DNA from 3 places in the Streptomyces sp. NPDC059398 genome. Region 1 is predicted to be linked to each of the others. Evidence: predicted binding sites of a transcription regulator. Region 1 holds the regulator's gene; each other region holds the start of a gene.
What was found. The regulator HrcA, encoded in region 1, represses chaperone genes, less so after heat shock. The targets are predictions, from matches to a motif close to TTNGCACTCNGNNNNNCNGAGTGCNAA.
Positions count from the first base shown of each region.

Region 1 (10,544 bases):
GCCTTCGGCGGGCGGCTGCGTGCCTGTGTCTCGGGCTCGGCCGCGCTCGCCCCCGACATCGGGCTCTTCTTCGCCGGGGCGGGCATCCACATCCTGGAGGGGTACGGCCTCACCGAGTCCAGCGCCGCCTCCTTCGTCAACCCCGGCGAGGCCTACCGCACCGGCACCGTCGGCAAGCCGCTGCCCGGCACCGAGGTCCGGATCGCCGACGACGGCGAGGTCATGCTGCGCGGGCCCGGCATCATGGCGGGCTACCACCGGCAGCCGGAGAAGACCGCCGAAGTGCTGGAGTCCGACGGCTGGTTCCACACCGGCGACATCGGTGAGCTGTCGTCCGACGGCTATCTGCGGATCACCGACCGCAAGAAGGACCTGATCAAGACGTCCGGCGGCAAGTACATCGCACCGGCCGAGGTCGAGGGCCAGTTCAAGGCGGTCTGCCCGTTCGTCTCCAACATCCTGGTGCACGGCGCGGACCGTAACTTCTGTACGGCCCTGATCGCCCTGGACGAGCCGACCATCCTGGGCTGGGCCGAGGAGAACGGCCTGGGCGGCCGGAGCTACGCCGACGTGGTGGCGTCCAAGGAGGTCGAGTCGCTGATCGACGGCTATGTGCAGCGGCTCAACGAGGGGCTCCAGCGCTGGCAGACCGTCAAGAAGTTCCGGCTGCTGCCCCGCGATCTGGACATCGAGCACGGCGAGCTGACCCCCAGCCTCAAGCTGAAGCGGCCGGTCGTCGAGCGCGAGTACAAGGGGCTCATCGAGGAGATGTACGCGGGGACGCGCGAGGCATAGCGGCAGCGCGGGGCGTCAGGGCCTGTCGGCACTTCGCGGAGACGGCTCAGCGGAGACGGCTCAGCGGACACGGCTCAGCGGACACGGCTCAGCGGACACGGCCCAGCGGACACAGCCCAGGGGGGCGCACGGGGCATAGGGGGCGCACGGGACGGGCGCGGAACAGGACCGGTGGCAGGCTCAGCCGCCGGTCCTGTTCCGCGGGCCACCGCCGTGCCCCGCCCCGCACGCCGTGCCCCGCCTCTCCCGTTCCCTCGTCCGAGGGACACCTCCGGACGGCGGCAGGATCCCGGCCGGGGCCGTCGCCGTACCGGAATCCCAGTCTCCGCCACCCCGCCGACCAGTGCCTTCTCCATTCGACACGGCCCATTTGAGTAACTCGACGCATATGGGCGGGCCCGGTCTGTCACTCTGTCGTTGTCGTCGTCGCGCAACGCCAGATCCGGTCAGGGAGCCACCGAGTGGGGTCCATTCCCGTACAGAGGGAGACAGCGGGCCCCGCCGTGCGCCCCTCAGGTCCGGCGGACGGCGTGTCGTCGGTGGTCCGCACCAGCCTGCCCGGCAACCCGCTGTCCCCGTCGGCCGCCCGCAGATTCGTCCGGGCCGCGCTGGCCGACTGGACCGCGCTCGGGCTGCCCGCCACCACCGGGTTCACCGACCAGCTGGCCGAGGACTCCGTCCTGATCGTCAGTGAACTCGTCACCAACGCCGTCGTGCACGCCGGCACCACGGTCGAGGTGCTCGTACGGCTGGAAGGCGCGGCGGGCGACGAGGCGCCCGCCCTGGTGATCGAGGTGTCCGACCACCACCCGTCCCGGGAGGTGCGCAACGAACCGGAGGACCAGCACGACGGCATGCCGGAGTACGGCCGCGGGCTGCGGCTCGTCTCCTCCCTGGCCGAGGCCTGGGGCATCACCTACCGGACCGGACTCAAGACGGTCTGGACCCGGCTGCCGCTCGACGGCGGCGATCCGCGGCCCGCCCCCGGCAGCGGCAGCCTCCGGCGCGGACTGCGCGCCGCCGAGATCCTGGCCCCCGCGCCCCGGCGCGCACAGGGCGGCGAACGCGAGTGGAGCAGCAGCGGGGCGCTCAGCTTCCTCGCCGAGGCATCCGAACTGCTCGCCGGGCAGTTCGACGAGGACATGATCGCCGCCCTGGCCGGACAGCTCCTGGTGCCCAGGCTCGGCGACTGGTGCGCCGTCTGGCTGGACCCGGAGGCCGGCGGCCCCGGGCGCAGACCGAGGCTGTCGCGGGTCTGGCACGCCCACGAGAACCGGATCGACGAGCTGCGGGCCGTACTGGAGAAGGACCCGCCGCAGCTGCCCGATTCGGCGCGCGGCGGCGCCGTACCCCTGGAGTGGCCACTCGCCGACGGTGCGGCAGGCGCCGACGGCACGGTGCTCGGCTACCGGCTGCTCACCGCGGGCCGCCCGCTGGGCACCCTGCTCCTCGGCCGCAACGCCGGGCGCCGCGCCCACGAGGAAGTGACCGCCCTGGTGGGCGACTTCGCGCGCCGGGTCGCGCTGGCGGTCAGCGCCGCCCGCCAGTACACCCGGCAGGCCACCATCAGCCGGGTCCTGCAGCGCGGACTGCTGCCCAGCAGCGTCGCCGAGATCCCCGGCGTGGACAGCGCCCTTGTCTACGAGCCGCGCGGTGAGGGCGTCGCGGGCGGCGACTTCTACGACGTCTTCCCCGGCGAGAGCGCGGGTGGCCGCTGGTGCTTCGCGCTCGGTGATGTCCAGGGCAGCGGCCCGGAGGCGGCTGTCGTCACCGGGCTCGCGCGCCCCTGGCTGCGGCTGCTCGCCCGCGAGGGCTACCAGGTCTCCGAGGTGCTGGACCGGCTCAACAAGCTGCTGCTCGACGACGCGATGGAGACCGCCGAGGCGGCGGCCCGGATGGTCGCGGTGGCGGGCGGCCAGGAGCTGCACGAGGACCCCCAGTCCCGGTTCCTCTCCCTGCTCTACGGCGAGCTGGTGCCGCTGCCCGGCGGCGCCGGAGTGCGGTGCACCCTGGCCAGCGCGGGCCACCCGCTGCCCCTCCTGCTGAGCCCCGACGGGACCGTACGGGCCGCCGCCGCGCCCCAGATGCTGCTGGGTGTGGTCGAGGGCGTCGCGTACGAGAGCGAGACCTTCGACCTGCTGCCGGGCGACACACTGCTCTGTGTCACCGACGGCGTCACCGAGCGGCGGGCCGGCCCGCGCATGTTCGACGACGGCGACGGACTCTCGGCCGAGCTCGCGGGCTGCGCGGGGCTGACCGCCGAGGGCGTCGCCGAGCGGATCAAGCAGGCGGTCTACGCGTTCGGCGTGGAGCCGCTGGACGACGACATGGCGCTCCTGGTGCTGCGGGCGGAGTAGTCCCGGGGCCGGGGGACAATGGGGGCATGCCTTCCGTACTGCCCGATGGTGAGCCCATGCCCGATGACGGGGCGCTGCCCGGTCATGCCCTGAAGGGTGCGGGTGAGCGGCCGCTCGGGTTCTATCTGCATGTGCCCTACTGCGCGACGCGCTGCGGGTACTGCGACTTCAACACCTACACCGCGACCGAGCTGCGCGGTTCGGGCGGTGTGCTGGCCTCGCAGGACAACTACGCCACGACCCTCACCGAGGAGGTCCGGCTGGCCCGCAAGGTGCTCGGCGACGACCCGCGGCCGGTGAGCACGGTCTTCGTCGGCGGTGGCACACCGACCCTGCTCGACGCGGCGGACCTGGTACGGATGCTCGCGGCGGTCCGGGACGAGTTCGGCCTCGCCGAGGACGCCGAGATCACCACCGAGGCCAACCCCGAGTCCGTCGGCCCGGAGTATCTGGCGGAGCTGCGGGCCGGGGGGTTCAACCGGATCTCGTTCGGGATGCAGAGCGCGCGGCAGCACGTCCTGAAGATCCTCGACCGCACCCACACCCCGGGCAGGCCCGAGGCGTGTGTCGCCGAGGCGCGCGCGGCGGGCTTCGAGCACGTCAATCTGGACCTGATCTACGGCACGCCGGGGGAGTCCGACGACGACTGGCGGGCGTCGCTCTCGGCGGCGGTCGGCGCCGGGCCCGACCACATCTCCGCCTACGCGCTCATCGTCGAGGAGGGCACCCAGCTGGCCCGCCGGATCCGCCGCGGCGAGGTGCCGATGACCGACGACGACGAACACGCGGACCGCTATCTGATCGCGGACTCGGTACTGGCCGACGCGGGGTTCTCCTGGTACGAGGTCTCCAACTGGTCCACCACCGATGCGGGCCGCTGTCTGCACAACGAGCTGTACTGGCGCGGTGCGGACTGGTGGGGCGCGGGCCCCGGCGCGCACAGCCACATCGGCGGCGTGCGCTGGTGGAACGTCAAGCACCCCGGCGCGTACGCGGCGGCCCTGGCGGCCGGGAAGTCACCCGGCGCGGGCCGGGAGATCCTGCCGGCCGAGGACCGCCGGGTGGAGCGCATCCTGCTGGAACTGCGGCTGCGCGACGGCTGCCCGCTGGACATCCTGGCCCCGGCGGGGCTCGCCGCTTCCCGGCGCGCCCTGGGGGACGGGCTGCTCGATGCGGGGGCCTACGAGGCGGGGCGGGCGGTGCTCACCCTGCGGGGGCGGTTGCTGGCCGACGCGGTGGTGCGGGACCTGGTGGACTGAGGGCCGGCGCCGCCCACTCGGGGCTCCCGCCCCGGACCCCGCTCCTCAATCTCCCCCAGCTACCGCTGGGAGGCGCCCCCAGGAGGGGCGTCAGTCCTCCGGTGCCGTCACGAAGTCGATCAGTTCCTCGACGCGGCCCAGCAGCGCGGGCTCCAGATCGCGGTAGGACCGTACGTTCGCGAGGATGCGCTGCCAGGCGGCGCCGGTGTTCTCGGGCCAGCCCAGCTCCCGGCACACCCCCGTCTTCCAGTCCTGTCCGCGCGGTACGGACGGCCACCCCGCGATCCCCACGGACGACGGCTTCACCGCCTCCCAGACATCGATGTAGGGGTGCCCCACCACCAGCGCATGGTCACTGGAGACCTCCGCCGCGATCCGGGACTCCTTCGAACCGGGGACCAGGTGGTCGACCAGCACCCCCAGCCGCGCGTCCGCCGCCGGGGCGAACTCCGCGACGATCCCGGGCAGATCGTCGATGCCCCCCAGATACTCGACCACGACCCCCTCGATCCGCAGATCGTCGCCCCACACCCGCTCGACCAGCTCCGCGTCGTGGCGCCCCTCGACATAGATCCGCCCGGCCCGCGCCACCCGCGCCCGCGCGCCCGGCACCGCCAGCGAACCGGACGCGGTCCGGTCGCTGCGCCGGGGCGCCGCGGTGGGGCGTACGAGTGTGACCGGGCGGCCCTCCAGAAGGAAGGCGCGCGGCCCCATCGGGAACACCCGGTGCTTGCCGAAGCGGTCCTCCAGGGTGACCGTCGGACCCTCGGCCGTCTTCTCGCACCTGATCACCGCACCGCAGAAACCGGTGGCGATCTCCTCGACCACCAGATCCGGCTCGGCCGCGACCTCGCGGGCGGGTGTCTGCTTCTTCCACGGCGGCGTGAAGTCGGGGCTGTAGCTGCGCATTCCGCAGACGCTACGACACCCCGGGGCGCGCTGCCAGCATCCGCCGCTGAGCACGGACGAACGCGGCGTCGACCACGGCCCCGTGCCCCGGTACGTACAGGGCGTCCTCGCCGCCCAGCGCCAGCAGCCGGTCCAGCGCGGCGGGCCAGCGCCCCGGCATCGCGTCCGGGCCCGCCTGAGGCTCGCCCGACTCCTCGACCAGATCACCGCAGAAGACGACGGTACGGCCGCCCGGCGCCCCCTCGGGCCTCCCGCCCGGTCCGCCGTGCCCACCCGGCCCGCCGTACCCACCCGACTCGCCGTGGCCCGGCCCTCCGCTCCCGCCCGGGACGAGCAGCGCCAGGTCGTGGCCGGTGTGGCCGGGGCCGCAGTTCACCAGGGTGACCCTCCGGCCGCCCAGGTCGAGGGTCAGCTCCCCGGAGACGGGATGGTGCGGGGCGACCAGATGCGCCACCGCCTCGGCGGCCTCGGCCGCCGGGACCCCGTGCCGTACCGCGTCCTCGCGCAGTGCGTCGGCGCCGCGCGAGCCCCGGGTGAGCAGCGCCTCCGTCCCCACCGCCCCGTACACCTGGACGCCTGCGAACGCGGCCGTGCCCAGCACATGGTCGAAGTGCGGATGGCTCAGCGCGACATGGGTCACCCGGCGGCCCAGCGCCGCCTCCGCGCGCAGCCGGACCTCCCGGCCCTCGCGCAGGGTCGCGCCCGTGTCGAAGAGCAGCGCGCCGTAGCGGCCCGCCACCAGCCCGGCCGTGGCGTCCCAGCGCGGGAGCCGGCACCGGCCCACGCCGGGCGCCAGATGCTCCCAGCCGGAGTTTTCCCAGGAGGAGATTGTCCAAGAGGGGTCAGTGGCGTCCATACCCCGACGTTATCCCCGCCCGGCGGAGACCGGCGCGACCGCGCGACAGGCCGCCCTTGCCAGCGGTGAACCCCTCCGCCGTACACTGGGACGCTGCTGGCACTCGAACATTCCGAGTGCCAGGAAGGTCCGGATCGACAGCTGGAGGTGTGCGCGGGTGCTCAGCGAACGCAGACTCGAAGTGTTGCGCGCCATCGTCCAGGACTATGTGGGCACCGAGGAGCCGGTCGGTTCCAAGGCGCTCACCGAGCGGCACCGGCTCGGTGTCTCACCGGCCACCGTCCGCAATGACATGGCGGCCCTGGAGGACGAGGGATTCATCGCCCAGCCGCACACGAGCGCGGGCCGCATCCCCACGGACAAGGGGTACCGGCTGTTCGTCGACCGGCTCGCGGGGGTCAAGCCCCTCTCGTCGCCCGAGCGGCGCGCCATCCAGAACTTCATGGACGGCGCCGTCGACCTCGACGACGTGGTGGCCAGGACCGTACGGCTGCTGGCCCAGCTCACCCGGCAGGTCGCCGTGGTGCAGTACCCGTCGCTGACCCGTTCCACGGTGCGGCACGTGGAACTGCTCGCGCTGGCCCCGGCCCGGCTGATGCTCGTACTGATCACGGACACCGGACGGGTCGAACAGCGCATGATCGACTGCCCGGCGCCGTTCGGTGAGACTTCTCTCGCGGACCTCCGCGCCCGGCTCAACAGCAGGGTGGTGGGGCGGCGCTTCGCGGACGTCCCACAATTGGTGCAGGACCTGCCCGAGTCCTTCGAACAGGAGGACCGGGGTACGGTTTCCACGGTGCTCGCGACCTTGCTCGAAACGCTGGTCGAGGAGACCGAGGAACGGCTGATGATCGGCGGAACCGCCAATCTGACGCGATTCGGACATGACTTCCCACTGACCATCAGGCCGGTGCTGGAAGCGCTTGAGGAGCAGGTCGTGCTGCTCAAGCTGCTCGGTGAGGACTCGGGCATGACCGTACGCATCGGGCATGAGAATGCCCACGAGGGCCTGACGTCCACATCGGTCGTCGCCGTCGGCTACGGTTCGGGCGACGAGGCAGTCGCCAAACTCGGCGTGGTCGGACCGACCCGCATGGACTACCCCGGAACGATGGGAGCGGTACGCGCAGTGGCACGTTACGTCGGACAGATCCTGGCGGAGTCGTAAGTGGCCACGGACTATTACGCCGTTCTCGGCGTGCGCCGCGACGCTTCCCAGGACGAGATCAAGAAGGCATTCCGGCGATTGGCGCGCGAGCTCCACCCGGACGTCAATCCCGATCCCAAGACGCAGGAACGCTTCAAGGAGATCAACGCCGCCTACGAGGTGCTGTCGGACCCGCAGAAGAAGCAGGTCTACGACCTCGGGGGCGACCCGCTCTCGCAGGCGGGCGGCGGCGGAGCCGGCGGCTTCGGCCAGGGCGGCTTCGGCAACTTCTCGGACATCATGGACGCGTTCTTCGGTACGTCGTCCCAGCGCGGGCCGAGGTCGCGTACGCGGCGCGGCCAGGACGCGATGATCCGGCTGGAGATCGACCTCAACGAGTCGGCCTTCGGCACCACGAAGGACATCCAGGTCGACACCGCTGTGGTCTGCACGACCTGCAGCGGCGAGGGCGCCGCCCCCGGCACCTCGGCCCAGACCTGCGACATGTGCCGCGGCCGTGGCGAGGTCTCACAGGTCACCCGGTCCTTCCTGGGTCAGGTCATGACATCGCGGCCCTGCCCGCAGTGCCAGGGCTTCGGTACGGTCGTGCCGACCCCGTGCCCCGAGTGCGCGGGCGACGGGCGCATCCGCTCCCGCCGCACCCTGACGGTGAAGATCCCGGCCGGTGTCGACAACGGCACCCGGATCCAGCTCGCGGGCGAGGGCGAGGTCGGCCCCGGCGGCGGCCCCGCCGGTGATCTGTACGTCGAGATCCACGAGCTGCCGCACGCGGTCTTCCAGCGGCGCGGCGACGATCTGCACTGCACGGTGACGGTCCCGATGACGGCGGCGGCGCTGGGCACGAAGGTGCCGCTGGAGACGCTGGACGCGCTGGAGGAGGTCGACATCCGGCCGGGCACGCAGTCCGGCCAGTCGATCCCGATGCACCAGCGCGGCATCACGCATCTGCGCGGCGGTGGCCGTGGCGACCTGATCGTGCATGTCGAGGTGCTCACCCCGACGAAGATGGACGCCGAACAGGAGCGGCTGCTGCGGGACTTCGCCAAGATGCGCGGCGAGGAACGCCCGACCGGCCAGTTCCAGCCGGGGCAGCAGGGGCTGTTCTCCCGGTTGAAGGACGCGTTCAACGGGAGGTAGCCCGCGGTTGTTCTTCTGCCGGGGGCCCGGGCACCCGGGGGCCGACGCCCCGGCGGTCGTCTTCGGGCCGCCACCGATTCGGTGCGGTGCGGAGGACGTGGCACGATGCGGTCATGTCCTCCGTACTCGCCGATCTCTGCCGATATCCGATCGTGCAGGCCCCCATGGCGGGCGGTGCTTCAGGCCCGCAGCTCGCCGCAGCCGTCTCCGAGGCCGGCGGTCTCGGGTTCCTCGCCGCCGGGTACAAGACCGCGGACGGCATGTACGAGGAGATCAAACAGCTGCGCGGGCTGACCTCGCTGCCCTTCGGCGTGAACCTCTTCATGCCGCAGTCCGAGAGCAACCCCGACCCGGCCGCCGTCGAGGTCTACAGCCACCAGCTCGCCGGTGAGTCCACCTGGTACGAGACGCCCCTCGGCGATGTCCACGGCAGCACGGACGACGGGTACGAGGCCAAGCTGGCCGTACTGCTCGACAACCCGGTCCCGGCCGTCTCCTTCACCTTCGGCTGCCCCTCCCGTGACGTGCTCGACGCCTTCGACCGGGCCGGCACCTTCACCATCGTCACCGTCACCACTCCCGAGGAGGCGCAGACCGCCCAGTGGTGCGGTGCCGACGCGGTCTGTGTGCAGGGCATCGAGGCGGGCGGCCACCAGGGCACCCACCGCGACGACCCGCAGAACGACGGCACGGGCATCGGGGTGCTGTCGCTCATCACGCAGGTCAGGGAGACCGTGCAGCTGCCGGTCGTGGCGGCCGGCGGGCTGATGCGCGGCGCCCAGATCGCCGCGGTGCTCGCGGCGGGCGCGGACGCGGCCCAGCTCGGTACGGCCTTCCTGGTGTGCCCCGAGTCCGGGGCGAACAGGCTGCACAAGCAGGCCATGACCAATCCGCTCTTCGTCCGCACGGATCTCACCCGCGCGTTCAGCGGGCGCCCAGCGCGCGGCCTCGTCAACCGCTTCATGCGCGAGCACGGCCCGTACGCCCCCGCCGCCTACCCCCAGGTGCACTACCTCACCGCCGGACTGCGCAAGGCCGCCGCCGGGGTGGGCGACGCCCAGGGCATGGCGCTCTGGGCCGGGCAGGGCCACCGCCTCGCCCGGGAACTGCCCGCGGGACAGCTGGTCGAGGTGCTGATCTCCGAACTGGCAGCCGCCCGCGCGGTGTTGGCCGGGGGCGACGCGTCATGACCGCCCCGGTCTTCGTCGTCGAGACGGTCCCAGGACCGGGTACGGCATCCGGCGCCACCTTCCTCCTGGACGGCCCCGAGGGCCGGCACGCGGTCTCCGTGAAGCGGCTGCGGGCGGGCGAGGACGTCGTACTGACCGACGGCGCGGGCCGCTGGGCGCAGTGCGTGGTCCTGGCGGCCGAGGGCAAGGACCGGCTGGAGCTCCGGGTGGACGCCTGCACCGAGGACGCGTCACCGGTCCCGCGGATCACCGTCGTACAAGCGCTGCCCAAGGGCGACCGCGGCGAGGTCGCCGTCGAGACCATGACCGAGACCGGCGTCGACGTGATCGTGCCCTGGCAGGCGTCGCGCTGCATCACCCAGTGGCGCGGCGACCGGGGCGCCAAGTCCCTCGCCAAATGGCGCAGTACGGCACGGGAGTCGGGCAAGCAGTCCCGGCGGACCCGCTTTCCCGAGGTCACCGAAGCGCTGAGCACCAAGCAGGTCGCCGCGCTCCTCGCCGACGCCGACCTGGCGGGGGTGCTGCACGAGGACCAGGAGTACGGCAGCGAGCCGCTGGCCGCGGCCGAACTGCCCGCCCGGGGCGGGATCGTGCTGGTGGTCGGCCCCGAAGGGGGAGTGTCACCGGAGGAGCTCGCGGCGTTCACGGCGGCCGGGGCCGGGGTGTACCGGCTGGGGCGCAGTGTGCTGCGGACCTCCACGGCGGGGACGGCCGCGGCGGCGCTGCTGCTGGCCAGGACGGGACGCTGGAGCTGAGCCGTCCGGCAGGGGGAGTGGTCCGGTCCGCCACCCGCGGAGGCGGCGCGAAAGCTACGAGCGGTCCGCCACCCGCGGGAGCGGCGCGAAACCCGCGAGTGGCCCGCCATCCGCCGGA
Region 1 is NZ_JBHYWP010000048.1:41,491-52,034, forward strand. It holds gene ACFXBC_RS18660 (AMP-dependent synthetase/ligase) at 1-795, shown strand, start outside; gene ACFXBC_RS18665 (SpoIIE family protein phosphatase) at 1,257-3,152, shown strand; gene hemW (radical SAM family heme chaperone HemW) at 3,209-4,411, shown strand; gene ACFXBC_RS18675 (DUF3097 domain-containing protein) at 4,502-5,320, opposite strand; gene ACFXBC_RS18680 (MBL fold metallo-hydrolase) at 5,331-6,176, opposite strand; gene hrcA (heat-inducible transcriptional repressor HrcA) at 6,334-7,344, shown strand; gene dnaJ (molecular chaperone DnaJ) at 7,345-8,481, shown strand; gene ACFXBC_RS18695 (nitronate monooxygenase) at 8,595-9,671, shown strand; gene ACFXBC_RS18700 (16S rRNA (uracil(1498)-N(3))-methyltransferase) at 9,668-10,426, shown strand.

Region 2 (10,544 bases), on a different contig from region 1:
TTGGGTAAACCGTTGTACGGCGTCAACCATCTGGCATCCCACATCTGTGTGGACCAGCTGGAGCACGGGCCATTGCCCGAGCCGACCATGGCCTTGCTGGTGTCCGGCGGACACTCGTCGCTGCTGCTGGCGCCCGACATCACTGCGGATGTCCGGCCCCTGGGCGCGACGATCGATGACGCGGCCGGCGAGGCCTTCGACAAGATCGCGCGCGTGTTGAACCTCGGCTTTCCGGGCGGCCCGGTCATCGACCGGCTGGCCCGGGAGGGAGACCCGAAGGCGATCGCGTTCCCCCGCGGGCTGACGGGGGCACGGGACGCGGCGTACGACTTCTCGTTTTCCGGGCTCAAGACATCGGTGGCGCGCTGGGTCGAGGCGAAGCGGGCGGCAGGCGAGGAGCTTCCCATAAGAGACGTGGCGGCGTCGTTCCAGGAGGCGGTCGTCGATGTCCTCACGCGTAAGGCTGTACGTGCCTGTAAGGACGAGGGTGTCGACCACCTGATGATCGGTGGTGGTGTCGCCGCCAATTCCAGGCTGCGGGCGCTCGCCCAGGAGCGCTGCGAGCGGGCCGGCATCAGGCTGCGGGTGCCGCGCCCCGGGCTGTGTACGGACAACGGGGCCATGGTTGCGGCGCTCGGTGCCGAAATGGTGGCGCGGAACAGGGGGGCGTCGGACTGGGCCCTGTCTGCGGACTCGTCGCTGCCGGTGACGGACCCGCATGTGCCGGCGGTGGCATCGGATCAGGCGGCGGGAACCGGGCATGCCCAGATGGACGGTGACCCGGGGCATGGGCAAACAGGCGGCCACGGGCATGGTGGCGGGCACGTACACGACCATGACCACGTCCACGAAATCAGCAAGGACAACCTCTACTCATGACCGTCGCGCTGATGTGGGAGGCCCGTGCGGTCGATGGGCGGGGTGCTGAACTGCTGGAGTGGGTACGGCAGCAGGCAGCACAGGCACAGGCGGTGGCTCTCGGCGCCGACATGGACGCTACAGAGGGCCCGCTGCGCCGCGAGTTTCTGCGTGCCCCTCAGGACCGAGTGCTGGTCCTCACCTGGTGGGACGCGCCTTACGATGCGGACCTGCCCGAACTACCCGAACCCGACGCCGGTTTGATCACACGGGCGGTCCACCGTTGGCGTTTTGAATCGGTAGGGGTGGAGTAGGACCGCTGTGGCTGTGCTGTCCTGCTGCCATTCCTACTCCGCGTAGTTGCGCGGCGTGTTCAGGTAGACGTGGCCGGTCGGGCTGACCCAGGTGGTGATTCCGGTGACTGAGTCCCGTGTGACAGTCCAGTTGCCCCGGTGCTTCATGAGGTGGTGGCGACGGCAGACCGGGATGAGATTTTCCGGGACTGTCTGCCCGCCTGATTCGGGACGGTCGTGATCGAACTTCTTGACGTGGTCAAGGTCGCATCGCTGTGCTGGCATGCGGCAGGACGGGAAGGCGCACTGCTGGTCCCGGGCGACGACATGGCGTTCAGTTTCGGCGGTGGGGCGGTAGGTGGTGGGGTCTGTCTTGATGAGTAGCCCTGTTCTGGGGTGAGTGATCAAGCGGCGCCAGATCGTCCCCTCGGCGAAAGCGAGGGTGCGGGCCTGTGTGGCGGTGATGGGGCCGTAGCCCTTCAGTTCCGCTGGGTCTTCGCTCGCGCCGATCAGTACGTCAAGGGGCACGGTGACGTGCACCAGGGCGGTAGGGGCAGCGGAATAGTGCCCGGAGAGGCCTTGGGGGGCCTTGGGGTTCGCGGGCAAGTTCGAACCGGTCGGCAGTACCGGGCGGTTGAGGATGAGATCAGCCAGGGCGTCCACTCGACGCTGGCTCAGGGTGCGGTTGTCCACGACGAGGGTGGTGGCGTGGGCGTCGACTGCTTGGTCGAAGCGGGCTCCGAGCTCCGCAGGTACGGTGGCGCCCCAGGTGACCATGCCGTCGTCTTGCGGATAGCGGACGATCTCCCGCTCTTTCGTGCGCAGTTCCAGTCGGCGTTGGTAGCCCTCGGGGTCCGCCTTGATCACCTGACGGCGCAGCGCTCGGGAACTCTGGCCGGTGGCCTGGGTGGGCATCCTCGTCGCCATGGCCGACTCGACTCGGGCGGCAGCCTGTGGTTCGAGAACCCGGCAGGCGTTGGCGAGATTCCTGGCCTGCATGTAACAGATCTCTCCGCCTTCGAGCAGGCCGAGCGTCCCGGCGTACCGGCCGGCCAGTTCCTTGGCGATCTGAAGCCGCTCGGTGGCGGTGGAGTTGCTGATGCGCAGTGCACACGCCACTTCTTCGGTGGCGTAGTCCCCGTGGTTCAGGAGTTGGGTGTCGACATCGCTCTCACCGGTGGGCGCTGCCTCGGCATGAGCGGCGATGTCCGCCAGCAGATGGACTTGGCGGGCAGCGAACCATGCTGCGTGGCGCTCAAGGACGGCCAGGGCGTCGATACGTCCGCGCGGTGACAGTTTCTTTGTCTCCAGGGATCCGAGCAGCGCAGCAGTCTGGGCTGACGGGGCTGTTCCTCTTAGATGGGCGGCCCAGTCATCCGGTGTCTGGGGTCCGGCTGCGACAGATGGAACTGACGGGGCTTCCGGTCCTGGTCCCGGGGGTGATGCTGCTGCCGGTGTTGACGGTGTTGTCGGCGCCGACCGAGTTGGTGGAGTTGAAGGAGCGGGTGGATCCGGCTGGTCTGGTGAGCCGGGCAGTCGGAGCTGGACGTTTTCGTCCGCCCCGTCCGCCCCGTCCGGCCCTTTCGGCGTGACTGGCTCGGCCGGTTCGTTTACCCCGCCCGTCGACATGCTCAGTGGCTCGTGTTCGCTGGATGAACTGAACGTCCCGGATGAAGCAGGTGATTCAGACTCAGCTCTGTCCAGTACAGCGGTCCGGGAGCCATACGTCAGCCGGGCGGTCTCGATTCGGCTTACGCGGATGGGCCGAGTGGCCCGGCTGGTCCCTACCTTTTGGCGCGTCTGATCAGTCTGGATGGTCATGGCCCACACCCCCGTGATTGGCCTCAACTCTCGCCGTCCCCTTTGGCAAGTCGTCTCCCTATCGTTACTCACTCTCTGTAGTAATGCCAGCTCGCTGCGGGCTTTCACTCGTATGAATGGCAGATCCGGAGGATGGAACTCAACATCTCGACCTTGTCGTAGCCATAGATGAGAGGTGTCGGACGCTCGCCCGTAGGGCATCTTTCGGGTGTAAGGGCAGGGGGCAGCGGGGTTCATCGTCCGCAGGTGTCCGGTCAGGCCGCGCGGGTGTGACCGTAAGGCCCACCGGTCTGAGCAGGTGTTGTTCGGTCTGGCCAGTTGCGCCCAGTCCGGAGTGGAATGGATTCAGCCGAGCCGTCTTCCCTCTACGCTGTGGCGCCATGCCTCCCACATCGCCCGCCATGGACCTCGACCCCGCCCGTCGTGCCGCCTTCGCTCAGGAACTGCAGCGCGCGCTCATGGCGCAGTGCGCCGGGTCGGTGGCAGCGTTGCGTGGGTCGCTTGCCCGGGGGACATCGGATCCGTACAGCGACATTGACATTGCCTGGATGGTGCCCAGTGCGCAGTTCGATACCTGTGTGGCTGCCGTCGAGCGCTGCCTGGGGGCAGTGCGAGCAGTCGTCTCGCTGCGGAGCGATCCCGATGTGCGACGGTCCTGCGGTCGAAGGCTGTTGTTCCTGGCCTTCCGGGATATGCCGCTGTTCTGGCGGCTGGATCTGGAGATCACGACATTGTCTTCTGAGCCGGCCGAGCCGGCCGAGCCGGCCGAGCTGGCTGGAACGGCCGGAACGGTCAATCGTGTCGGCGTGGCCGGGCCGGTCAGTCGGGTCAGCCCGGCCGGCCCGGCGGGAGGAAGTAGCCCTCGGGGGCAGGTGCAGGCGCAGATATCGGGAGACGGCGCATCAGCAGGGCTGGGAGACCCCGAGTGGTCTCTTGCGACCAGTGCGCTCGCCAATGCAGTGGCGGTCGTCAAGGCAGTGCTCCGCGGGCAGCCGGAGGTGGCAGCGGGACTGCTGAAGCGCGGTCTGAGCCGGGTCGGTGCCGGAGGGCCGGCGAGCGGCCGGTGGCGGGCGGACGTCATTCGGCTCGCCGACGCGGCCGCCTGCCACGAGCCCGCTCAGCGCCCCCTCGCCGATCAAATCAAACGTCTCGCGGCCGAGCTGCTGCCGGAGTGACCACCCGGAGCGCGACCGGCACCCGGACGGCGTACACCGGCTCTCACCTGTGCCACCCGTCCCGTGCCGCCCCCCTGCGGTGTGCACTCCACGGCACCGCGGCCCCCAGGCCCCCCGCCCCCTCGGCAATCACCTCTGCCCGAATCCCCCCGGGCCCCCACCCACTCTCAGGAGCAACTGGTCCCGTAAGCCGGCACTTTCCCGTCCAGCAGATAGGCGTTCGCCCTGCCGTCGATGCACGCGCTGCCGTTTCCGTACGAGCAGTGGCCCTCGCCGCCCTTCCAGGTGACCAGCACTCCGACTCCCTTCCCGAGCCGCCGCGCCATGGCCTTCGCCCCGCCGTACGGGGTGGCGGGGTCACCCGTGTTGCCGATGACCAGAATCGGCGGCGCGCCCTTCGCGCTGACCTCCATATGCTTCATTGCCCCCTTGACCGGCCAGTACGTGCACTGGTTCAGGGCCCACGCGAACTGTGCGCCGAACAGCGGCGACGCCTTCCGGAAGGCGGGCAACTGCCGTTCGATCTCCGCCTTCCCCACCGGGACGCCGAAGTCGGCGCAACTGGTGGCCGCGAAGACGTTGTTGCTGTTCGAGTAGTGCCCCTTGGCGTCGCGACCCGTCATGCTGTCCGCCATCGTGAGCAACGGCGCGGGGTTGTGTGTACGGAGGTACACGGCGACCGCGTTCGCCATGCGCGGCCAGCCGGAGTCCGGTGAGTACAACGCGCCCTCGATCGCCGTCAGGGCGAGCGAATCGGTGAGCGTGCGGCCCGTCCTCGCGCCTGCGGGGTGCTTCTCCAGGCCGGTCACCAGATCGGTGAGTACCTTCTCCACCCCCTCGGGGGTGGAGCGGTGCAGCGGGCAGAGATACGTGGCCGCGACACAGGAACGCGCGAAGTGGTCCAGCGCCAGCTGAAAGCCCTTCAGCTGGTACAGGGCCCCTTGCGTGAAGTCCTTGTCGGGGTGCATGACGCCGTCCAGCACCGCACGGCCCACCTTCCCGGGGAAGAGATGGGCATAGGTCGCGCCCAGCTCCGTGCCGTACGAGAAGCCGTAGTAGTTCAGCTTCCTGTCGCCCACGGCCGCACGAATCCGGTCTAGGTCCCTGGCCACATTGGTGGTCGTCAGATACGGCAGGAGAGGGCCGGACTTCTTCGCGCAGTGCGCCGCGAAGTTACGGGTCGCGTCCATCCACTGCCGGACCTCGGTGGGGGTGTCGGGCGTGGAGTCGACCGAGTTGAGCGCATCGGTCTCCCGGTCGGTGAGACAGTTGACGGGCTCGCTGTTGCCGACTCCGCGCGGATCGAAGCTCACCAGGTCATAGCGGGTGTTGAGCTTCGCGAACGTAGGCGTGAAGGCAGGCAGCGTGTCGACACCGGAGCCGCCGGGGCCGCCGAAGTTGTAGATGAGTGAACCGATGCGCTTGCCGGGCCCTGTCGCGCGATGACGGATCAGTGCCAGCGGGATCGTTTTTCCCCCGGGTTTGGTGTAGTCGAGGGGAACGTTCAGCGTGGCGCAGGTCCAGCCGGAGCCCGGCGCCTTTCCCCCGCCCTGCGCCTGGGAAGGGGCGGGGCACGTGGTCCAGGCCGACGGGGCCGGGGCCGGAGGCCTGGCGACGGCGCCCTCGGCCGTCGACGGGGTGTCAGCTGCTGTCGGCGTGTCAGCAGGCGACGCTGTGGCAGCAGGCGGGGCCGGTACGGCCGCGACCGCCGGCCCGCCAAGCAGCAGGGAAGCGGCAGCGGCGCACCCCACAGCACGGCCGAATGCACGACGAGGCACGCCGATCCATGTCTTACGGGGCGGCTCGTGGGCGGGAGCTGCCGGAGGCGGCGTACGGAACGACGTACGCAGCGACGACAGGAACAGTGTACGAAGCGGTGCGGGGTCGGGCAGGGGGAGCAGTGCGGGGCCGGGCGGGGAGAGCGGCGCGGGGCCGGGCGCGTGGAATCGTGCGGGGAGGGACGAGCGGAGCGACAAACGCGCCGACAGGCGCGATGGCTTACGAGGCGTCATATTTTCATCCTCTGACGACCCGTCGGATACCGCCTGGCACACGGGCCGTACGGGGGACAGGCAGACAGTGGCCGATCGCCCGGCCCGCCCGACTTCAGCAAGCCGACCCCACTACCCCCGACCCCACTACCCCCGACCCCACCACCCCTGACCCCACCACCCCCGTTCCAGCACACCCGCCCCCAGCACGCCCAGGTTGCCCGCCGGGGCAATTCGGATCCGGATTGCCGACCGGCTCTTCGGCGCTTGGTGCCTGTACGCGTAACCTTGAAGGATGGAACGCACGGGCCGGGGGGAAGGGCCGCAAGTGAGCTGGTTCTGGTGGGTGTTCATATTCTTCATGGTCGGCGGCTTCGGCTGGGTCGCGGATACGGGCCGCACCGCGCTGCGCACTCGCCATGAGCGCCGGATGGAGCGGCTGGAGACAGCTGAGCGGGAGCGCAGGGAGATCGAGGCGGCGAACAAACCGCCCGAGCCGGTCTGCGGCTGCACACACCACCTCGCCAAGCACGACCGGCAGGGAAAGTGCCATGAGACCGTCGAAGTACCGATGTCCTGGGATGAGAACAAGAAGCCGCTGAGCTTCGAGCCAGGGGTTTGCAACTGTCAGCAGTACGTGGGTCCGCAGCCGTTGTCCCAGGTGTACGCGGAAGATCTGACCGACCTGGCCTGACCGACCTGGCCTGACCGGCCTGCCACGACCGGCCGCCGACCGGCAACGCCGGCCCTGCTTGACGGGGCCCTGGCTGATGAGACCCGGCTTGACGAGGCCCACCCCCGGTGGAGAGAGCCGAAGGGACACAGGGAGCAGCGTCAGGCCCTGTCGCTCCGACAGGCCCTGTCGCCCCGTCAGGAACCGGCAGGCTGCCCGATCAGCATCATCGGCGCGCCCGCGACCCGGGTGAGGATCACGGTGGCCGCGTTGGGTCCCTGGGGCTTGACCCGGCGGCGTACCTCCTCCGGTTCGACTGCCGAGCCGCGCTTCTTGACCGTGAGGTTCCCGACTTCCCGCTCTCGCAACAGGGCTTTCAGCCTTTTCAGGCCGAAGGGGAGTTCATCCGTGATCTCGTAGGCCGTCGCGTACGGCGTCGGGCGCAGTTCGTCCGCCGTGATGTAGGCGATGGTCTCGTCGATGAGCCCGCCGCCGAGCTCCTCGGCCACCTCGGCGACGAGATGGGCGCGGATGACGGCGCCGTCCGGTTCGTACAGATACCGGCCCGGCGTCCGTACTTCGGGGTCGGGGAGTCCGCGGTCTGTGAGGGTGGCTCCTGACGGAAGCAGGGTGGCGCGGCGCAGCCCCGGTTCCGTGCCGAACCAGAGGACCGCTTCCTTGACGTCACCGCTGTCGGAGATCCACTCCGCTTCGGCGCCACTGGGGACCATCTCGTGCGGGATGCCGGGAGCGATCTTGATAGCGCCCGCTGTCCCGTGCGACGGACCGGAGGCGATTCGGTCGGTCACTGCACCCGTGGCCCAGGACAGCGGCGGTGAGTACGCCTCGGGGTTGAAGATCCGGCCCCGCCCGCCACGCCGTGCAGGGTCGACGAAGACCGCTTCGTACGGATCTGTGACGACCTGTGACACATCTGTGCACCGCACCTCGATCAGGCTGCTCAGCCCGAGGACGGCGGCGTTGGCCCGTACGACTTCGGCCGTCAGCGGATCACGGTCGACCGCCAGTACGGAGATCCCGGCGCGGGCGAACGCCAACGCGTCCCCGCCGATACCGCAGCACAGGTCGGCGACGTTGCGTACGCCCAGGCCGGCGAAGCGGCGGGCGCGGTACTCGGCGACGGATTTACGTGTGGACTGTTCCACGCCGTTGGGCGTGAAGAACATCCGGTGCGCGTCGTCGGCGCCGAATTTCGGGACGGCCCGCTGCCGCAGGCGCGCCTGGGCGAGGGCCGTGGAGACCAGCTCGGTGGGGTACGTGCGGCGCAGCCGGGTGGCGACGGCCAACTCCTGGGAAGGGTCGTACTCCCGTAGCGAGGCGAGCAGGGCGGCGCCCTCATCGGTGAACAGCGTGGTGAAGGCGTCGAGGTCGGTCACCCGTCCATTGTGGGTGATGCGGTTCATGTGGTTCGTGTGGGTGATCCGGGTGGCTTCGGGTAGTGCGGATGGTGCCGGATATGGGGGCCGGATGCGGTGGGGGCGGTGCCCGGCGTGGTGCGGGCGGGCGCAGCCGTACGTCCGGTGAGGCCTTGAGTGGTACACGGCGCACGGCGCACACCACACGGCACACGACGCCCCCGGCCGGGGCCGGGAGGAGGAAGCCGCAGCAGACATGGCCGGGGCTCATTGGCACTCCGCTTGACCGAGTGCTAACTGCCGTCCTAGTCTCAGTTCTGGCACTCCCCACGGGAGAGTGCCAAATCTGGCGACGGGCCGGTCCGGCACCCGCGACGACGGATCCATCCGGTCGCCACTCAGACAGTTCACCCCGTGAGATCTCCGAAGGGGGAGACCGGATCGTGTCGACAACCAGCTCCAAGGTTGCCATTAAGCCGCTCGAGGACCGCATTGTGGTCCAGCCGCTCGACGCCGAGCAGACCACGGCCTCCGGCCTGGTCATTCCGGACACCGCCAAGGAGAAGCCCCAGGAGGGCGTCGTCCTGGCCGTGGGTCCGGGCCGCTTCGAGAACGGCGAGCGTCTTCCGCTCGACGTCAAGGCCGGCGATGTCGTGCTGTACAGCAAGTACGGCGGGACCGAGGTGAAGTACAACGGCGAGGAGTACCTCGTCCTCTCGGCTCGCGACGTTCTCGCGATCGTCGAGAAGTAATTCACCGACGTATTTCTTGATCTGCGCCCCTGGCCCCGCATCTGCTGTGTTCGCACAACGAGTGACGGGCACCCGGGGGCGCAGTTCGTTTTGAGAGGACTGAATCAGCTCCATGGCGAAGATCCTGAAGTTCGACGAGGACGCCCGTCGCGCCCTTGAGCGCGGCGTCAACAAGCTTGCCGACACGGTCAAGGTGACGATCGGCCCCAAGGGCCGCAACGTCGTCATCGACAAGAAGTTCGGCGCTCCCACCATCACCAACGACGGTGTCACGATCGCCCGTGAGGTCGAGCTCGACGACCCGTACGAGAACCTCGGTGCGCAGCTGGTGAAGGAGGTGGCGACCAAGACCAACGACATCGCGGGTGACGGCACCACCACCGCCACCGTGCTGGCCCAGGCGCTGGTCCGCGAGGGTCTGCGCAACGTCGCCGCCGGCGCTTCGCCCGCCTCCCTGAAGAAGGGCATCGACGCCGCGGTCAAGGCTGTGTCCGAGGAACTCCTCGCGACCGCCCGCCCGATCGATGACAAGTCCGACATCGCCGCTGTCGCCGGTCTCTCCGCTCAGGACAAGCAGGTCGGTGAGCTCATCGCCGAGGCCATGGACAAGGTCGGCAAGGACGGTGTCATCACCGTCGAGGAGTCGAACACCTTCGGCCTGGACCTGGACTTCACCGAGGGCATGGCCTTCGACAAGGGCTACCTCTCGCCGTACATGGTGACCGACCAGGAGCGCATGGAGGCCGTCCTCGACGACCCGTACATCCTGATCCACCAGGGCAAGATCGGTTCGATCCAGGACCTGCTGCCGCTCCTTGAGAAGGTCATCCAGGCGGGCAGCTCCAAGCCGCTGCTGATCATCGCCGAGGACGTCGAGGGCGAGGCCCTGTCGACTCTGGTCGTGAACAAGATCCGCGGCACCTTCAACGCGGTCGCGGTCAAGGCCCCCGGCTTCGGCGACCGCCGCAAGGCGATGCTCGGCGACATGGCCACCCTCACCGGTGCCACGGTCATCGCCGAGGAGGTCGGCCTCAAGCTCGACCAGGCCGGTCTCGACGTGCTGGGCACCGCCCGCCGCGTGACCATCACCAAGGACGACACCACCATCGTCGACGGCGGTGGCAAGGCTGACGAGGTCCAGGGCCGCGTCAACCAGATCAAGGCCGAGATCGAGTCCACGGACTCCGACTGGGACCGCGAGAAGCTCCAGGAGCGCCTCGCGAAGCTGGCTGGCGGCGTGTGCGTGATCCGTGTCGGTGCCGCCACCGAGGTGGAGCTCAAGGAGAAGAAGCACCGTCTGGAGGACGCCATCTCCGCGACCCGCGCCGCGGTCGAGGAGGGCATCGTCTCCGGTGGTGGCTCCGCTCTGGTGCACGCGGTCAAGGTGCTCGAAGGCAACCTGGGCAAGTCCGGTGACGAGGCGACCGGTGTCGCGGTCGTCCGCCGCGCCGCTGTCGAGCCGCTGCGCTGGATCGCCGAGAACGCCGGCCTTGAGGGCTACGTCATCACCTCGAAGGTCGCCGAGCTCGACAAGGGCAACGGCTTCAATGCCGCGACCGGTGAGTACGGCGACCTGGTGAAGGCCGGCGTCATCGACCCGGTCAA
Region 2 is NZ_JBHYWP010000025.1:64,895-75,438, forward strand. It holds gene tsaD (tRNA (adenosine(37)-N6)-threonylcarbamoyltransferase complex transferase subunit TsaD) at 1-879, shown strand, start outside; gene ACFXBC_RS12305 (hypothetical protein) at 876-1,172, shown strand; gene ACFXBC_RS12310 (DUF222 domain-containing protein) at 1,206-2,474, opposite strand; gene ACFXBC_RS12315 (hypothetical protein) at 3,374-4,147, shown strand; gene ACFXBC_RS12320 (alpha/beta hydrolase) at 4,315-5,925, opposite strand; gene ACFXBC_RS12325 (hypothetical protein) at 6,467-6,832, shown strand; gene ACFXBC_RS12330 (SAM-dependent methyltransferase) at 7,009-8,235, opposite strand; gene groES (co-chaperone GroES) at 8,631-8,939, shown strand; gene groL (chaperonin GroEL) at 9,052-10,544, shown strand, end outside.
Region 2: groES (co-chaperone GroES) is a predicted target of HrcA. The motif match lies at 8,458-8,484, and genes of this name have one in related genera.

Region 3 (10,544 bases), on a different contig from region 1:
ATCCTCGGCGCGTCCTCCACGTACCAGACCTGGATGCCCTGGGTGCCCGCCTGGAACAGCTGGTGGCCACGGGCGCCGAAGAGCGCCGGGCCCTCCGCCCCGTGCACGTCCGCCGTACCCGCCCGCTCACTGCCGAAGGTCAGATGGGACTGGTCCTTGGCCATCACCCACAGCTGCAGACTGCCCTTGCAGGTGAGCGCCAGAGTTCCACCGTCCGGGCTGAACGCCGTGGTCACCTGGGTGTTGCTCTGGCACGCGGCCGAGTGGATCGAGTCGAAGCGGCTGGCCGATGCCAGGGATACGGGGTGCGCCGGATCCGTTACGTTCCACAGCCGCAGGTCGGTCTTCCGCCCGTCGCCGGGGCCCACCAGCCGTCGCCCGTCCGGAGTGAACGCCAGGCGGTGCAGCGGCATCCTGGCGAGATCGGAGTCCGCCTTCGCACCGGTCAGCGTGGCGAGTGCGGACGAGCGTGCCCGGCCGTCCGGGTGCCAGAGCCGTATCTTTCCGTCGGCGCCCGATGTGGCCAGCAGATGTCCCTGCCCGGACGGCGCGAAGACGACGGAGTCGACCGCACCCGTCTGACCGGTCAGGGTCCGGGAGAGGCGGACCGCGCGGGGATCGGAGACGTCCCAGATCCGCACGGCGCCCGAGGACGAACCGACCGCGAGGAGCCTTCCGTCCGGGCTGAACGCCACCGGGTCGACGCTGCCCGCCGGACGCACCCCGGGCAGTTCGACCGGGCGTAGCCGGGAACGGTCCTGGACGGCCCAGAGCCGTACGGCCCCCTTCGACGAAGTCGCCGCCAGCAGACGGGAGTCGGGCGACAGGGCGAGCGCGCCCGCCCCCGGCAGACCGGCGCCGCCCAGCCGGTGGCCCTGCATGTCGGAGAGCACCACGGAGTTGCCGGTCGACCGGGCCAGGGTGCGTCCGTCGTGGCCGACCGCGAGGTCCGTCACCGGCTGATCGGCGCCGAAGGTCCCCTGGGTCTCCAGTCCGGCGAACAGCGTCGCGGTTCCGGCGCCGGGGTCCAAGTGGTAGGCGGTCATGCTGAGTTGCTTGGCGAGCCCCGACTGTGTTCCGCGCAACTCGTCGGCCTCGGCGGCGACCAGCCGGGCCACCGCGTGGTTGCGCTGGGCGACGGCCTGCCGCTGGAACACCCCGGCCGCCACCCCGCCGGTCGCGGCGAGTACGGCCAGGGCGGTGAGGGCACCGACAGCGGTCCGCCGCAGCCGCCTGGCGCGCCGCTCGCGCCGCGCCGATGCGTCGAGGAACACCAGCAGCGCAGAGTCGGCACCGGGAGCGGAGTCCCCGGCCGGACCGGAGCCCCGGGCCGCACCCGTGCCCGCACCCGCAGCGGGCCCCCCGGCCGGACCCGTGCGCGGACCGGAGCCCGCGCCTGAAACGGAGCCCGCATCCGAGCCCGAGCCCGAGCCCACGCCCGAACCGGAGCCCGCATCCGAGCCCGAGCGCACGCCCGAGCCCGAGCCCGAGCCCACGCCCGAACCGGAGCCCGCACCCGGACCGGAGCCCCCGCCCGACCCCGCGCCCGACCCGAAGCTTGCGCCCGGCCCGACACCCCCGCCCGACCCCGCGCCCGCACCCGCGCCGCCGCCCGGCCCCACCCCCATCGCGCGCCCGGCGGCCTCCCGGGCGCTCGCCAGGCGGGCACCGCGGTAGAGGAGCGAGGGGTCGTTTCCCGCCCGGTGCCAGGCGGCCGCGTCGGCCGCAAACTGCTGGCGGACGCGGAGCCACTCGCGGTCCTCCGCGACCCACTGCCGCAGCAGCGGCCAGCCGCGCAGCAGGGCGTCGTGGCTGATCCGTACGGTGTTCTCGTCCAGCACCAGGAGCCGGGCGTCCGCCAGTTCGCCCAGCGCGCGCTCCGCCGCCGCCGGGTCGGCGAGGCCGTCCAGTACGGCGCCGCGGTCGGCCGGACGTACGGTGTCGACGGAGTCGTCGTCGACCCGGACCAGGCGCGGCAGCATCCGGCGCACCGCCTGCTGCCCCGCCTCGTCCAGTCGCCCGTACACCCGGTCGGCGCTGGTCGCGATCGCCTCGGTGACACCGCCGCTGCGCTGGTACCCGGCGAACGTCAGGCGGGCCCCGCGGCGCCGGCGCCAGGTGGCCCACAGCGTGTGGGACAGCAACGGCAGGATGCCCGCCGGCCCTTCGGGCAGATGGGCGCCGCCGAGTTCGTGCAGCAGGAGGTCGACCAGCCCCTCCTCGAAGGAGAGCCCGGCGGCCGCCGCCGGTGCCTCGACCGCGGCCCGCAGTTCGTCGGAGCGCAGGGGACCGGCGAGCACCTGGTGGTGCTGGAGCGTGTCGGCCAGTTCGGGCAGGGTCTGCGCCTGACCGTAGAAGTCCGCGCGCAGCGCCAGCACGACGAGCGCGCCGCCCGCTGCCGCCCCGCCGAGCGCGCTCAGGAACAGCTCACGGTCCCGCTGCGAGCGGCAGAACGTGAACATCTCCTCCAACTGGTCGACCACCAGGGCCGTTCCGCGCCCGGCCGCCCCCTGCCGTACGGCGTCGGCCGCTGCCACCGATGCCGAAGCGGGGTCCGTACGGAGCGACGCGGCCTCCGTGTGCAGGATCCCGGCGAGCGCGCGCACCGGATCGTCGCCGGGTGACATCACCTCGTACCGCCAGCCCTCGGAGCCGGGCAGCTGCGGGCTGCCGCCCTCCCGGGCCCGGGGCAGCAGACCGGCGTGCAGCAGGGAGGTCTTGCCCGCCCCCGACGGGCCCACGAGCACCAGCGGCCTGGCGTCCGCCAGGGCCCGGGCGGCGGCCCGCAGCACCTCGTCGACCAGGCGCTCCCGCCCGTGGAAGTAGGCGGCGTCGGCCTCGGTGAAGGATTCCAGACCGAGGTACGGGCTGCGGCCCGGGGACTGAGGCGGCTCCTGCCGGGCCGGATCCCGGCCATCCGCTGCTCCGTCCGCTGCTCCCTCCGCCGCTCCGTCCGGCGCTCCGTTCTGCGGGCCGGGCTCGTCGGCGGCCGGGGCGGGGGCGGCCCGGTTGGGGGCGATGACCAGGGCGCCTGAGCGGTCCCCCGCCTGCCGCCGGGGGCGCGGGCCGCCACGGGAGTTGAGGGCGCGGAACAGATACTCGTACACCGCGTCGAGCGTCAGCAGCGGCGGGCCGAGCGGGTCGCCCTCGTCGAGCAGCCGGATCAGCTCACCGGTGAACGCCGGGTACTCGGCGTCCTGCGGGGCGAGCGCGAGCTGTTCGGCCGAGCTGAGGACGTACATACCGTGCGCGGGCGGCAGCGCCACGGACGACTGAGTACGGCTGCCGAGGTCGGCCCGGCCGGAGAAGCAGCAGTCGAGCACGACAACGACGGACGAGGCGCGGCACGAGGTGAGCGCCTCGCGGACCGCGGACACCGGGAGGGCCTGGTGGGCGGCGAGCCCCGGGGTGAGGGCGTCGGTGGACCGGGCAGCGAGGTACAGCTCGTCGCCCGGACCGATGAGCCCGTGCCCGACGTAGTGGATGAGCAGGGTCGTCTCGGCCAGTTGGGCCTCGTGGGTGATGGCCTGGGCCATGCTCTGCGCGTCCGGCAGGTCGATGGCCGTACGGAGCCGGTCGGGCGGCACCCCGCAGACGTCGAGCAGCCGGGTACGCAGCGCCTCGACGGCTCTCGGTACGGAGGGGACCGAGGTGAGCGTCGGCCCGTCGTGGGTGCCCGTACCGATGAGCAGCACCCGGACTCCGGCGCCGGACAGCCCGGTCACGGCCGGACACCGGCGCCGTCGGGATCTTCCGGGGTGTCGCCGGGAGGGGCCGGCGGGGCGTCCAGCGCGCGCGCCGCGTCCTGTACGAGGGACCTGAGCTCCTGGTCGCCGAGCAGCCGCACCCGCTGGGCGGACAGCTCGACGGACGCGCCGTCGGGGCGGGTGACCTTGACGGTGACGTCGCTGCGGTGGCCGCGCAGCCATGACACGAGCGCGGTGACCACTCCGGTCGCCGCACCGCCCTGGCCCAGCGCCACCGCGAGCGCGTCGAGAACGGGCCCGAGCGTCCCCGGGACCGGTGGCCGCTCCTGCGGGGTCACCCGCCCGCGCAGCTCGTCGACGCCGAGCAGCCACTCCAGGATCGCCCTCAGGTCGCCGCGCCCTTCCCCGTCAGCCGTCACCCGCAGATCCATGCCAGCCCCCTCGCGATGGTCGACCACGCGTGTCAACCCTAGCGAGGCAACTCACCATGCACACAGCAGTTTTGAGGGGTATTCGAGCCAAGAACGCCCGAGGGCGGTACCCCTCCGGGAAGGGGTACCGCCCTCGGTCCGTACTGCTTGCCGTACGTGCCGTACTACCGGCCGTACTGCTTGCCGTGCCGGCGCCCTGATGGTTGCCGTACGGCGTCTGGAGCAGCCGATCCTCGCTGGAAGCGGAGGATCAGAAGTCCATGTCACCGCCCGGCATGCCGCCCGGGGCGCCCGCGGGGGCGGCCTTCTCCGGCTTGTCGGCGATGACGGCCTCGGTGGTGAGGAACAGCGCGGCGATCGACGCGGCGTTCTGCAGCGCGGAGCGCGTGACCTTCGCCGGGTCGATGATGCCCTCGGCGATCATGTCCACGTACTCGCCGCTCGCGGCGTTCAGGCCGTGGCCGACCGTCAGGTTGCGGACCTTCTCGACGACGACTCCGCCTTCGAGACCACCGTTGACGGCGATCTGCTTCAGCGGGGCCTCCAGGGCGAGCTTCACGGCGTTGGCGCCGGTCGACTCGTCGCCTTCGAGCTCCAGCTTCTCGAACACCGCGGAGGCCTGGAGCAGGGCCACGCCACCACCGGCGACGATGCCCTCCTCGACGGCCGCCTTCGCGTTGCGAACGGCGTCCTCGATGCGGTGCTTGCGCTCCTTGAGCTCGACCTCGGTCGCGGCACCGGCCTTGATGACGGCCACGCCGCCGGCCAGCTTCGCGAGGCGCTCCTGGAGCTTCTCGCGGTCGTAGTCCGAGTCGGAGTTCTCGATCTCGGCGCGGATCTGGTTGACGCGGCCCTGGACCTGGTCGCTGTCACCGGCACCGTCGACGATCGTGGTCTCGTCCTTGGTGATGACGACCTTGCGGGCGCGGCCGAGCAGGTCGAGACCGGCGCTCTCCAGCTTGAGGCCGACCTCCTCGGAGATGACCGTGCCGCCGGTGAGGATGGCGATGTCACCGAGCATGGCCTTGCGGCGGTCGCCGAAGCCCGGGGCCTTGACGGCGACGGACTTGAAGGTGCCGCGGATCTTGTTGACGACCAGGGTCGACAGCGCCTCGCCCTCGACGTCCTCCGCGATGATCAGCAGCGCCTTGCCGGACTGCATGACCTTCTCCAGCAGCGGAAGGAGGTCCTTCACGTTGCCGATCTTGGAGTTGACGATCAGGATGTACGGGTCGTCGAGCGACGCCTCCATACGCTCCATGTCGGTGGCGAAGTACGCCGAGATGTAGCCCTTGTCGAAGCGCATGCCCTCGGTGAGCTCAAGCTCAAGACCGAAGGTCTGCGACTCCTCGACGGTGATGACGCCTTCCTTGCCGACCTTGTCCATCGCCTCGGCGATGAGCTCGCCGATCTGGGTGTCAGCGGCGGAGATGGAGGCCGTCGAAGCGATCTGCTCCTTGGTCTCCACGTCCTTGGCCTGCTCCAGGAGGGCGGCGGAGACGGCCTCGACGGCCTTCTCGATGCCACGCTTCAGCGCCATCGGGTTGGCACCCGCGGCGACGTTGCGGAGGCCCTCGCGGACCAGCGCCTGCGCCAGGACGGTCGCGGTGGTCGTACCGTCACCGGCGACGTCGTCCGTCTTCTTGGCGACCTCCTTGACCAGCTCGGCACCGATCTTCTCGTACGGGTCCTCGAGCTCGATCTCCTTGGCGATGGACACACCATCGTTGGTGATCGTGGGGGCGCCCCACTTCTTCTCAAGGACGACGTTGCGGCCCTTGGGGCCGAGGGTGACCTTGACGGCGTCGGCGAGCTGGTTCATCCCGCGCTCGAGACCGCGCCGTGCCTCCTCGTCGAACGCGATGATCTTGGCCATGTGAAGTGGTCCTCCCGGACAGGGGGTGGAAAGCGTCAGACCTGGCGGTGCCCGCGACGGACGGCCTGCTTGCCCGGTGGTTCCTTGCCCCACCCGGCCCGCGGGCCTCACCAACCCGGTCCTTCTGTCACTCTCACTGGGAGAGTGCTAACGCCAATGATTAGCACTCGACCCCCTTGAGTGCAAGCGCCTTCGGAGAAGGCCCCGGTGGGGGTGGGGGTTGGGTGACGGGAGGGAGCAAGCGCAAGGGAAGGATGCGGTCCGGACGCACGAGAGGCCCGTGCCCCTCTGTGGGGTACGGGCCTCTCATGCGTGAGTGCTTCGGTGGCCGATCGCGCCGAGATCAGACGGCGAGTTTGACCATGTCCGCCTGCGGACCCTTCTGGCCCTGCGAGATCTCGAACTCGACTCGCTGACCTTCTTCAAGGGTGCGGTAGCCGTCCATCTGAATCGCGCTGTAGTGGACGAAAACATCCGCACCACCGTCGACCGCGATGAAGCCGTACCCCTTCTCCGCGTTGAACCACTTGACGGTGCCCTGAGCCATGACTAACTCCCCTATTACTGGCCCTTGCACAGAGCCCGCACTTCGCGGGATCCGGGTCAGACCTTGCGCCGGAACGCGTCGACCGCGGCTGAATGTATCTGCCCAACTGCCCTCTGCAACAGGTCAATCGGACGAGAATTCTGAGCGCGGCCGAGGGCGCCATTCGGCGGATTTCCGGGGATCCCCGGGCAAGTCGGGCCGGGCAAAGGGCACTTACGCCGCAAAGAGAGGGAGCACATTGCCCGCACATTGACGCGTGCTCGGCTGCCCGCGATGCGGGCGATCAAGGGGGCTGCCCCAACTCTACCGTGTTCAATCATGCTGAATTGCCCCCTCCGCTTCGTACGCGGAGAGGGCAACGGGTCCAGCGGAGATGCCGGGCGGGGGCGGCAGCGGGCTCGCTCAGCCGCCGGCGACGGCCGGGATGATGGAGATGCCCGCGCCGTCCGGCGTCGCCGTCTCCAGGCCCTGCTCGAAGCGGACGTCGTCGTCGTTCACGTACACGTTCACGAAGCGGCGCAGCTTGCCCTGGTCGTCCAGGACTCGGGCCGCGATGCCCGTGTGGTTCTTCTCCAGGTCGGCGATGACCTCGGAGAGGGTGCCGCCGTCGGCCGCGACCTCGGCCTGGCCGCCGGTGTAGGTGCGGAGGATGGTGGGGATACGGACCTTGACGCTCATGCGGATTGCCTTCCGGGGATGGGCAGCGGTGTCGGACGGTGGACGGCGGTGTCAGGCGGTCGACAGCGGGTGTCAGGCGCCCGTGGCCAGTCCGGCCTCGCGGAACGCGTCCAGGGTCGGACGGATCGTCGCGGTCGGGCCGGACGTCGGGGCGACCGCGTCCAGGGTCTTCAGGCCGTCACCCGTGTTCAGGACGACGGTGGTGAGGGACGGGTCGAGCAGACCGGCCTCGATGAGCTTCTTCGTCACGCCGACGGTCACCCCGCCCGCGGTCTCCGCGAAGATGCCCTCGGTCCGGGCCAGCAGCTTGATCGCGTCGACGATCTGCTCGTCGTTGACGTCCTCGACCGCGCCACCGGTGCGCCGCGCGATGTCCAGGACGTACGGGCCGTCCGCCGGGTTGCCGATCGCCAGCGACTTGGCGATCGTGTCCGGCTTCTGCGGCCGTACGACGTCGTGCCCGGCCTTGAACGCGGTGGAGACCGGCGAGCAGCCCTCGGCCTGCGCACCGAAGATCTTGTACGGCTTGTCCTCGACCAGGCCGAGCTTGATCAGCTCCTGGAGGCCCTTGTCGATCTTCGTGAGCTGGGAGCCCGAGGCGATCGGGATGACGATCTGGTCGGGCAGCCGCCAGCCGAGCTGCTCGCAGATCTCGTACGCCAGGGTCTTGGAACCCTCGCCGTAGTACGGGCGGAGGTTGACGTTGACGAAGCCCCAGCCCTCCCCGATCGGGTCGCCGATCAGTTCGGAGCAGAAGCGGTTGACGTCGTCGTAGTTGCCTTCGATGCCGACCAGTTCACCGCCGTAGACCGCGGCCATCACGACCTTGCCCTGCTCCAGGTCGTGCGGGATGAAGACACAGGAGCGGAAGCCGGCGCGGGCGGCGGCGGCGCCGACGGCGCCTGCCAGGTTGCCCGTGGACGAGCAGGAGAGCGTGGTGAAGCCGAAGGCGCGGGCGGCCTCGACGGCGATGGCGACGACACGGTCCTTGAAGGAGTGCGTCGGGTTGCCGGAGTCGTCCTTGATGTGCAGACCGCCGGTGACGCCCAGCTCACGGGCGAGGTTGTCGGCCTTGACGAGCTTGGTGAAGCCCGGGTTCAGATTGGGCTGGTCGGCCACGCCCGCGGGGACGGGCAGCAGCGGGGCGTAGCGCCAGATGCTGTTCGGGCCGGCCTCGATGCGCTTCCTCAGCTCGTCGGGGGAGCCGCTCGGCAGGTCGTACGCCACTTCGAGCGGCCCGAAACAGGACGCACAGGCGAAGAGGGGGCCGAGGGGGAAACGCTCACCGCACTCGCGGCACGAGAGCGCCGCGGCGGGGCCGAGATCGACGGTCCCGGTGGAGTCTTCGGTGCTGGTAACGGTCTGCACAGCCATGGTGGCGAGGTCCTCTCCTCATCTTCCTCACGACGTACTTCGCCGCGAGACGGAATTGGCACCTTCCCCACCATGACCTCGCGGTCGGCGGAAGGTTGCCGGGACTTCTACGGGCCGTTCCCTCAGTCCCTCTGGATGAGCGCTTATGACGCGGGCGTCGGGGCCCGGCGTGTTTGTCCGCGGGTGCTGACCCCGGCATGCCGTGGCCATTCGCGTTGTTCAAGACTGTAACCGAAGGCAGGGACGGTTGAGACAGCCGTCCGAACCGCGAGATGGCTCACAGTCAAGGAGACGCGCCGTGCTGGAAGAGGTGGACCGCTGGCTGACCAGGCGTTCCTGGTCGGTGGCCGACCGTCCGCTGGACCGGCTGACCGCCGCGAAGCGCTCCACGAAGGTGAGTGTCGTCCTGCCCGCGCTCAACGAGGAGGCGACGGTCGGGGCGATCGTCGCGACCATCCGCCGGGAGCTGATGGACACCCGGCCGGTGCCGCTCGTGGACGAGCTGGTGGTCATCGACTCCGGCTCCACCGACCGTACGGCCGAGACCGCAGCCGCGGCCGGGGCGCGCGTGGTGCACCGGGACGAGATCCTGCCGCGGCTCCCTGCCGTGCCCGGCAAGGGCGAAGTGCTGTGGCGCTCGCTCCTGGTGACCGGCGGCGACATCGTCTGCTTCGTCGACGCGGATCTGCGGGAGTTCTCCGCGGACTTCGTCTCGGGGATCGTCGGGCCGCTGCTGACCGAACCCGATGTGCAGTTCGTCAAGGCCATGTACGACCGGCCGCTCGGCGAGGCCGCGGGACAGGGCGGCCGGGTGACCGAGCTGGTGGCGCGCCCGCTGCTCAATCTGCACTGGCCGCAGCTGGCCGGTTTCGTCCAGCCGCTGGGCGGCGAGTACGCGGTGCGGCGCTCGCTGCTCGAACAGCTGCCGTTCCCGGTCGGTTACGGGGTGGAGCTGGGCCTCCTGGTCGACGCGCTCCACACGGTGGGGCTCGACGCACTGGCCCAGGTCGACGTGGGCTCGCGCAAACACCGCCACCAGGACGGGCTCGCGCTGGGGCGGATGGCGGCGGCGATCTACCGCACGGCGCAGCTGCGGCTGTCACGGGGCCAGCTGGTGCGTCCGGCGCTGACGCAGTTCGAACGGAGCGCGGAGGGCTTCGTACCGCGGACCTACCCGGTGGACACCGAGGAGCGGCCCCCGATGCGGGACGTCGGGGAGTACGCGGCGCGCCGGGCGGCCTGACCGGGCGATGCGGTCGGGCGGCCCGGACCGGGTGATCCGGTCTGGGCGGCCTGCCCGGATCACCCGCTCCGGGCAGCCCTCTCCTCCTCCGGCAGCTGTCCATGGAAAGGATTTGGCCAAAGCCGGCACGAGAATCCGCACCCCTTTTCAAGCCGCGATATCCGTGCAATCACCGCATTCGAAGCGGTGATGAGCGCCGCGTATCCCTGACCGCACAACGGATTCCGTTGCAATGACGCGTTAACGAACCCTTGACGGGAATCGGCGTCGCGAGTTGTATTTCGGTCACCGGAGCGGCGTGAACGCCCCTCTTGGTCCGCTCATGGTCCGCCGTGCATGTGCGGTACTCATCGGTGGCTCGCGCCGGGGAGTGCCTCCCCCTCATGCCACCGGCCCTCCCCCTGCCGCCAGTACCGATGGGACGACGGATGACCTCTACGCCCGACACGACCGTTGCCGCAGCCCCCGGGAAACCGGCGGCGGACACCCGTGCCGTGACGGCGGGGGAGGCTCCCACGCTCACCCGGTCCATCGGTGTGGTGGGCGGCACGCTGCTGACGCTCTCCTGTCTGACCCCGGCATCGTCGCTCTTCGTGATCGTGCCGGACTCGTTCGCCACCCTGGGCACCGGGACGGCCCTCACCATCGCCATCGCGGGCCTGCTCTGTATCGGGGTCGCGTTCACCTA
Region 3 is NZ_JBHYWP010000011.1:77,404-87,947, forward strand. It holds gene ACFXBC_RS06670 (hypothetical protein) at 1-3,725, opposite strand, end outside; gene ACFXBC_RS06675 (hypothetical protein) at 3,722-4,126, opposite strand; gene groL (chaperonin GroEL) at 4,389-6,014, opposite strand; gene ACFXBC_RS06685 (cold-shock protein) at 6,358-6,561, opposite strand; gene ACFXBC_RS06690 (MoaD/ThiS family protein) at 6,964-7,239, opposite strand; gene thrC (threonine synthase) at 7,312-8,613, opposite strand; SAM riboswitch class I at 8,629-8,755, opposite strand; gene ACFXBC_RS06700 (glucosyl-3-phosphoglycerate synthase) at 8,912-9,856, shown strand; gene ACFXBC_RS06705 (APC family permease) at 10,285-10,544, shown strand, end outside.
Region 3: groL (chaperonin GroEL) is a predicted target of HrcA. The motif match lies at 6,139-6,165, and genes of this name have one in related genera.